2 regions of the Streptomyces sp. Rer75 genome follow, and region 2 is predicted to be linked to the other one. Evidence: predicted binding sites of a transcription regulator. Region 2 holds the regulator's gene; the other holds the start of a gene.
What was found. The regulator HrcA, encoded in region 2, represses chaperone genes, less so after heat shock. The targets are predictions, from matches to a motif close to TTNGCACTCNGNNNNNCNGAGTGCNAA.
Positions count from the first base shown of each region.

Region 1: groES (co-chaperone GroES) is a predicted target of HrcA. The motif match lies at 1,852-1,878, and genes of this name have one in related genera.

Region 1 covers NZ_CP058693.1:5,841,977-5,845,382, reverse strand. Annotated here, with positions in the region: gene groL (chaperonin GroEL) at 1-1,256, opposite strand, end outside; gene groES (co-chaperone GroES) at 1,397-1,705, opposite strand; gene HYQ63_RS25180 (polysaccharide deacetylase family protein) at 1,921-2,904, opposite strand; gene HYQ63_RS25175 (methyltransferase domain-containing protein) at 2,982-3,406, shown strand, end outside.
Region 2 covers NZ_CP058693.1:3,425,000-3,428,405, reverse strand. Annotated here, with positions in the region: gene HYQ63_RS14660 (DUF3097 domain-containing protein) at 1-398, opposite strand, end outside; gene HYQ63_RS14655 (MBL fold metallo-hydrolase) at 422-1,144, opposite strand; gene hrcA (heat-inducible transcriptional repressor HrcA) at 1,321-2,337, shown strand; gene dnaJ (molecular chaperone DnaJ) at 2,338-3,406, shown strand, end outside.

The DNA.
Region 1 (3,406 bases), 2.4 Mb from region 2:
AGAGCGGAGCCACCACCGGAGACGATGCCCTCCTCGACCGCGGCGCGGGTCGCGGAGATGGCGTCCTCCAGACGGTGCTTCTTCTCCTTCAGCTCGACCTCGGTGGCCGCGCCGACGCGGATCACGCACACGCCACCGGCGAGCTTCGCGAGGCGCTCCTGGAGCTTCTCGCGGTCCCAGTCGGAGTCCGTGGACTCGATCTCGGCCTTGATCTGGGCGATGCGGCCGGCCACGTCGTCGCTGTTGCCGCCGCCGTCGACGATGGTGGTGTCGTCCTTGGTGACGGTCACGCGGCGGGCGGTGCCCAGCACGTCCAGACCGGCCTGGTCGAGCTTGAGGCCGACCTCCTCGGCGATGACGGTGGCGCCGGTGAGGGTCGCGATGTCGCCGAGCATGGCCTTGCGGCGGTCACCGAAGCCGGGGGCCTTCACGGCGACGGCGTTGAAGGTGCCGCGGATCTTGTTGACGACGAGGGTGGACAGGGCCTCGCCCTCCACGTCCTCGGCGATGATCAGCAGCGGCTTGCTGGCGCCGGCCTGGATGACCTTCTCCAGCAGCGGCAGCAGGTCCTGGATCGAGCCGATCTTGCCCTGGTGGATCAGGATGTACGGGTCGTCGAGGACGGCCTCCATACGCTCCTGGTCGGTCACCATGTACGGCGAGAGGTAGCCCTTGTCGAAGGACATGCCCTCGGTGAAGTCCAGCTCCAGGCCGAAGGTGTTGGACTCCTCGACGGTGATGACACCGTCCTTGCCGACCTTGTCCATCGCCTCGGCGATCAGCTCGCCGACCTGCTTGTCCTGGGCGGACAGCCCGGCCACGGCGGCGATGTCGGACTTGGAGTCGATCGGGCTGGCGGTGGCCAGCAGGTCCTCGGAGACGGCCTTGACGGCGGCGTCGATGCCCTTCTTCAGGGCGGCCGGGGAGGCACCGGCGGCCACGTTGCGCAGGCCCTCGCGGACCAGCGCCTGGGCCAGCACGGTGGCGGTGGTGGTGCCGTCACCCGCGATGTCGTTGGTCTTGGTCGCCACCTCCTTGACGAGCTGGGCGCCCAGGTTCTCGTACGGGTCCTCGACCTCGACCTCGCGGGCGATCGTGACACCGTCGTTGGTGATGGTCGGAGCACCGAACTTCTTGTCGATGACGACGTTGCGGCCGCGGGGGCCGATCGTCACCTTGACGGTGTCCGCAAGCTTGTTGACGCCGCGCTCAAGGGCGCGACGGGCGTCCTCGTCGAACTTCAGGATCTTCGCCATGGTTGCGTATGTCCTCTCATTGCGATCCTCGGCCGCCGTGCGGGGGCAGCCGCCGTCGCGTCAAAAAAACGAACCGCGCCCCGACCCCGGGTATCTGTGACACGGGCACCGGGGCGCGGCTCAAGGCAAAACTTCGGTGACTACTTCTCGACGATCGCGAGGACGTCGCGAGCCGAGAGGACGAGGTACTCCTCGCCGCTGTACTTCACCTCGGTGCCGCCGTACTTGCTGTAGAGCACGACGTCGCCGACCGAGACGTCGAGCGGAAGCCGCTTGCCGTCCTCGAAACGGCCCGGGCCCACGGCCAGGACGACGCCCTCCTGGGGCTTCTCCTTGGCGGTGTCCGGGATGACCAGGCCAGAGGCCGTGGTCTGCTCGGCGTCGAGCGGCTGGACCACGATGCGGTCCTCGAGCGGCTTGATGGCAACCTTGGAGCTGGCGGTCGTCACGATCCGACCTCCCCCTTCGGAGATCTCACGGGGTTAACTGTCTGAGGTGGCGACCAGGTGGATCCGTCGTCGCGGGTGCCGGACCTGCCCGTCGCTGTGTTTGGCACTCCGCAGTGCCGAGTGCCAGCCCTGACATTATGACGCGGTTAGCACTCCGTCAACCAGAGTGCCAAGCGAGGCGCCGCCGGACCGCACGGACGCCGTGCCGCCGTCGCTCAGACGTAGTCCTCCAGCCGCGCCACGGTGAAGCCCTGCGCCTGGATCTCGCGCAGCAGCGCGGTGATCATGTCGGTCATGGTGTGCCCGTCGAGCTGCTCCGGGCCGCGGAAGTGCGCGAGCACGATGTCCCCCGGTTGGAGCCGTCCGCCGGACCGGTAGACAAGACCCTGGGTCTCCATCTCGGCGCGCCACAGCACCACCGGCCCCAGCCCGCAGTCGGCCGCCGCGCGCAGGGTGGTCTCGTCGTACTCCCCGTAGGGCGGGCGGAAGAGGCGCGGCTGGACGCCGAGCCGGTTCCGGAGGTTCTCCTGCTGCCCGCAGATCTCCCGCACCTGGGTGCCGTAGTCCTGCCCGGCCAGGCTGGGGTGGGTGAGCGTGTGGTTGCCGACGCCGCCGCCGAGCCGGTGCAGCTCGCCGAAGTAGTCGTACCGGCCGTCGACCGCCTGGTCCGTCAGGAACTCGGTGAACGGCAGCCCGAGGTCCCGGACTTGGTCGATGAAGCGCGGGTCCTTCTCCAGTCCGTCGTCGATCGTCAGGAAAACCACCCGATCGGTGGTCGCCACCTGACGGATGACGGGCGGCAGCCCCGGCGGCTGGTCCCCGTCCGGCACGAGCGGCGGCTTGACGGCGGGCGGCCGCGGCGGCGGGTCCAGCGGCCGGTCCAGACCCCAGCGGTGGTACGCGCCCGGGGCGACCCCCGGCGCCGGGCGCGGCGACGGCGGGGGTGGCTTCGCGTCGTCCCCAGCGGGGTCCGAGGAGGGCGCGGACGCTTCCCCGGGCGGCGCCCCGGACGGTGCGGACACGGCGGGTGCCCCGGACGCGAACCACGGGGCGGCCGCGCCCGGCGTCTGCCGCGGCCCGGCGGCCTCCCTGCCCGCCCCGGCCAGTGGCGCGGGGGCGGCGAGGGTTCCGCAGCCGGCGAGTACGGCCGCCGCGGCGGCGAGAACCAGACACCTGGAAAGACCAGCGTTGATCATCATCACACAAGCGATCTTCATCTCTACGGTGCGCGGACGCGCGACACGCGGGTGCGGATGCGCTCCCCGGAGCGGGGAGAATGGGCCATGTGGACGTTGACGCCTTCGACTCACTGCTCGGCGACGAGGGGCAGGCGCTGCTCTCCGCGCTCCGGAACTACGACCCGGCGCGGGAGCTGGCCACCGCGACCCGGCTGCGCCGCGACCATCCGGCCGCCCTGGTCTCGGCGGCCCTGACCCAGGCACAGCTGCGGCAGCGGGCGGTGCCCAAGTTCGGGGCCGAGGACGCCCATCGCATGTACTTCACGCCCGACGGCGTCGAGCAGTCCACCCGTACCTCCGTCGCCGCCTACCGCGCCGACCGGCTGGCCGGGTTCGGGGTGCGCAGCGTGGCCGATCTGTGCTGCGGCATCGGCGGCGACGCCATCGCGATGGCGCGGGCCGGGCTCAGCGTCCTGGCCGTCGACCGCGACCCGCTGACCTGTGCGGTCGCCCGGGCCAACGC
Region 2 (3,406 bases):
CCCCAGACCCGCTCCACCAGCTCCGCGTCGTGGCGGCCCTCCACGTAGATGCGCCCGGCGCGGGCGACCCGTGCCCGGGCGCCGGGGACGGCGAGCGACCCGGAGGCCGTGCGCTGCGGCGCGCCGGGGGCCGTCGCGCGCGGGCGCACGAGGGTGACGACGCGGCCCTCCAGGAGGAAGCCGCGCGGCTCCATGGGGAAGACGCGGTGCTTGCCGAAGCGGTCCTCCAGGGTGACCGTCGGCCCTTGCGCGGTCTTCTCGCAGCGGATCACGGCACCACAGAACCCCGTGGTGACCTCCTCGACCACGAGGTCCGGGTCCGCGGGCACCTCGGGGGCGGGCTGCTGCCGCTTCCAGGGCGGGGTCAGATCCGAGTCGTACTGTCGGCTGCTGCGCATCCGGATGACGATAGCGCGGCGGGTTAACGGGACACGCCGAAGCGGGCGGCCAGTTCGTCGCGTTGGTCACGTACGAAGGCCGCGTCCACGACCGACCCGTGCCCCGGCACGTACCGCGCGTCCTCGCCGCCGAGGGCGATCAGCCGGTCGAGGGCGGCGGGCCAGTGGGCGGGGATCGCGTCGGGTCCGGCCTGGGGCGGGCCCGACTCCTCGACCAGATCGCCGCAGAAGACCACCTCCGGCCGTCCCGGGACCAGAACGGCCAGGTCATGGGCGGTGTGCCCGGGGCCCACGTTCGCCAGCAGCACGGACCGGCCGCCCAGGTCGAGGGTGACCTCCCCGGAGACCGCGTGATGCGGCGGTACGAGGTGATCGGCGGCCTCGGCGGCGGCGCCGGGGGCCACCCCGTGCCGTACCGCGTCCTCGCGCAGCGCGTCCCGGTCGCGGCGCAGCAGGGCGTCCAGACCCGTGGCCCCGTACACCTCGCAGCCCGCGAAGGCGGCCGTGCCCAGGACATGGTCGAAGTGCGGATGGGTGAGCGCGATCCGGGTCGGCCGGCGGCCGGTCAGCCGGGTGATCTCGGCCCGCAGCGCCGCGCCCTCGCGCAGCGACGAGCCGGTGTCCACCACGAGGACGTCCGTATCGCCGACGACCACGCCGACCGTGCAGTCCCAGTCCGGCAGCCGTCGGCGGGCGACATCGGGCGCGAGCTGTTCCCACCCTGCCTCTTCCCAACACGTCTTCATACCGAGACGCTAGCTCCAACAGCGATAGCGTGACGTGTGGCCGGGGCGCCGGCGGGGGGCGGCTCTTGCCGTGGCCACCGCACCCCGCCGTACACTGGCTGAGGGGTTCTGGCACTCGTGACCATTGAGTGCCAGAAGGACGACCTGATGACACGGCTGGACTGGAGGTGCGCGGGGTGCTCAGCGAACGCAGACTCGAAGTGCTGCGTGCCATTGTCCAGGACTACGTGGGCACCGAGGAGCCGGTCGGCTCCAAGGCGCTCACCGAGCGGCACCGGCTGGGGGTCTCCCCGGCCACGGTGCGCAACGACATGGCGGCGCTGGAGGACGAGGGCTTCATCGCCCAGCCGCACACCAGCGCCGGGCGCATCCCCACGGACAAGGGCTACCGGCTCTTCGTGGACAGGCTGGCCGGAGTGAAGCCGCTGTCCGCTCCGGAGCGGCGCGCCATCCAGAACTTCCTCGACAGCGCCGTCGACCTCGACGACGTGGTGGGGCGCACCGTCCGGCTGCTGGCGCAGCTGACCCGGCAGGTCGCGGTGGTGCAGTACCCGTCGCTGACCCGTTCGACGGTGCGGCACGTGGAGCTGCTGCCGCTGGCCGTGGCCCGGGTGATGCTGGTGCTGATCACCGACACCGGGCGGGTCGAGCAGCGCATGGTGGACTGCCCGACTCCGATCAGCGACGACTCGCTGGCGGATCTGCGGGCCCGGCTCAACAGCCGGGTCGTGGGGCGGCGGTTCGCGGATGTGCCGCAATTGGTGCAGGATCTTCCGGAGTCCTTCGAGCAGGAGGACCGGGGGACGGTCTCGACCGTGCTGGCGACGTTGCTCGAAACGCTTGTCGAGGAGACCGAAGAGCGGCTGATGATCGGCGGCACCGCGAACCTCACGCGTTTCGTGCATGATTTCCCCCTGACGATCCGGCCCGTGCTGGAGGCACTTGAGGAGCAGGTCGTCCTCCTCAAGCTGCTCGGCGAGGCCAAAGACTCGGGTATGACCGTGCGCATCGGGCATGAGAATGCTCACGAGGGGCTGAATTCCACCTCGGTCGTCGCGGTCGGCTACGGTTCGGGCGACGAAGCCGTCGCCAAACTCGGCGTGGTCGGACCGACCCGCATGGACTACCCCGGAACGATGGGAGCGGTACGCGCAGTGGCACGTTACGTCGGACAGATCCTGGCGGAGTCGTAAGTGGCGACGGACTACTACGCAGTCCTGGGCGTGCAGCGCGATGCCTCGCAGGACGAGATCAAGAAGGCATTCCGCCGGCTCGCACGTGAGCTGCACCCGGACGTGAACCCGGATCCGAAGACCCAGGAGCGGTTCAAGGAGATCAACGCCGCTTACGAGGTGTTGTCGGATCCGCAGAAGAAGCAGGTCTACGACCTGGGCGGGGACCCGTCGGGTTCGGCCGCGGGCGGCGGCGCCGGTGGCTTCGGCGCGGGCTTCGGCAACTTCTCCGACATCATGGACGCCTTCTTCGGCACCGCCTCGCAGCGCGGACCGCGGTCCCGTACCCGGCGCGGCCAGGACGCCATGATCCGCCTCGACGTGGAGCTGAACGAGGCCGCGTTCGGCACCACCAAGGACATCCAGGTCGACACCGCGGTGGTGTGCACCACCTGTAGCGGTGAGGGCGCGGCGCCGGGCACCTCGGCGCAGACGTGCGACATGTGCCGCGGACGCGGTGAGGTCTCGCAGGTGACGCGGTCCTTCCTGGGCCAGGTCATGACCTCGCGGCCGTGCCCGCAGTGCCAGGGCTTCGGCACCGTGGTGCCGACCCCGTGCCCGGAGTGCGCGGGGGACGGGCGGATCCGCTCGCGGCGCACGCTGACCGTGAAGATCCCGGCCGGTGTGGACAACGGCACCCGCATCCAGCTCGCGGGCGAGGGCGAGGTCGGCCCGGGCGGCGGCCCGGCGGGCGACCTGTACGTGGAGATCCACGAGGTCCCGCACCCCGTCTTCCAGCGGCGCGGCGACGACATGCACTGCACGGTGACGATCCCGATGACCGCGGCGGCCCTCGGCACCAAGGTGCCGCTGGAGACGCTGGACGGCCTGGAGGAGATCGACATCCGGCCCGGCACCCAGTCCGGCCAGTCGGTCCCGCTGCACCAGCGCGGCGTCACCCATCTGCGCGGCGGCGGCCGGGGCGACCTGATCGTCCACGTCGAGGTGACGACCCCGACCAAGCTCGACCCGGAGCAGGAGGAGCTGCTGCGGCGGCTGTCCAAGCTGCGCGGCGAGGAGCGCCCGACCG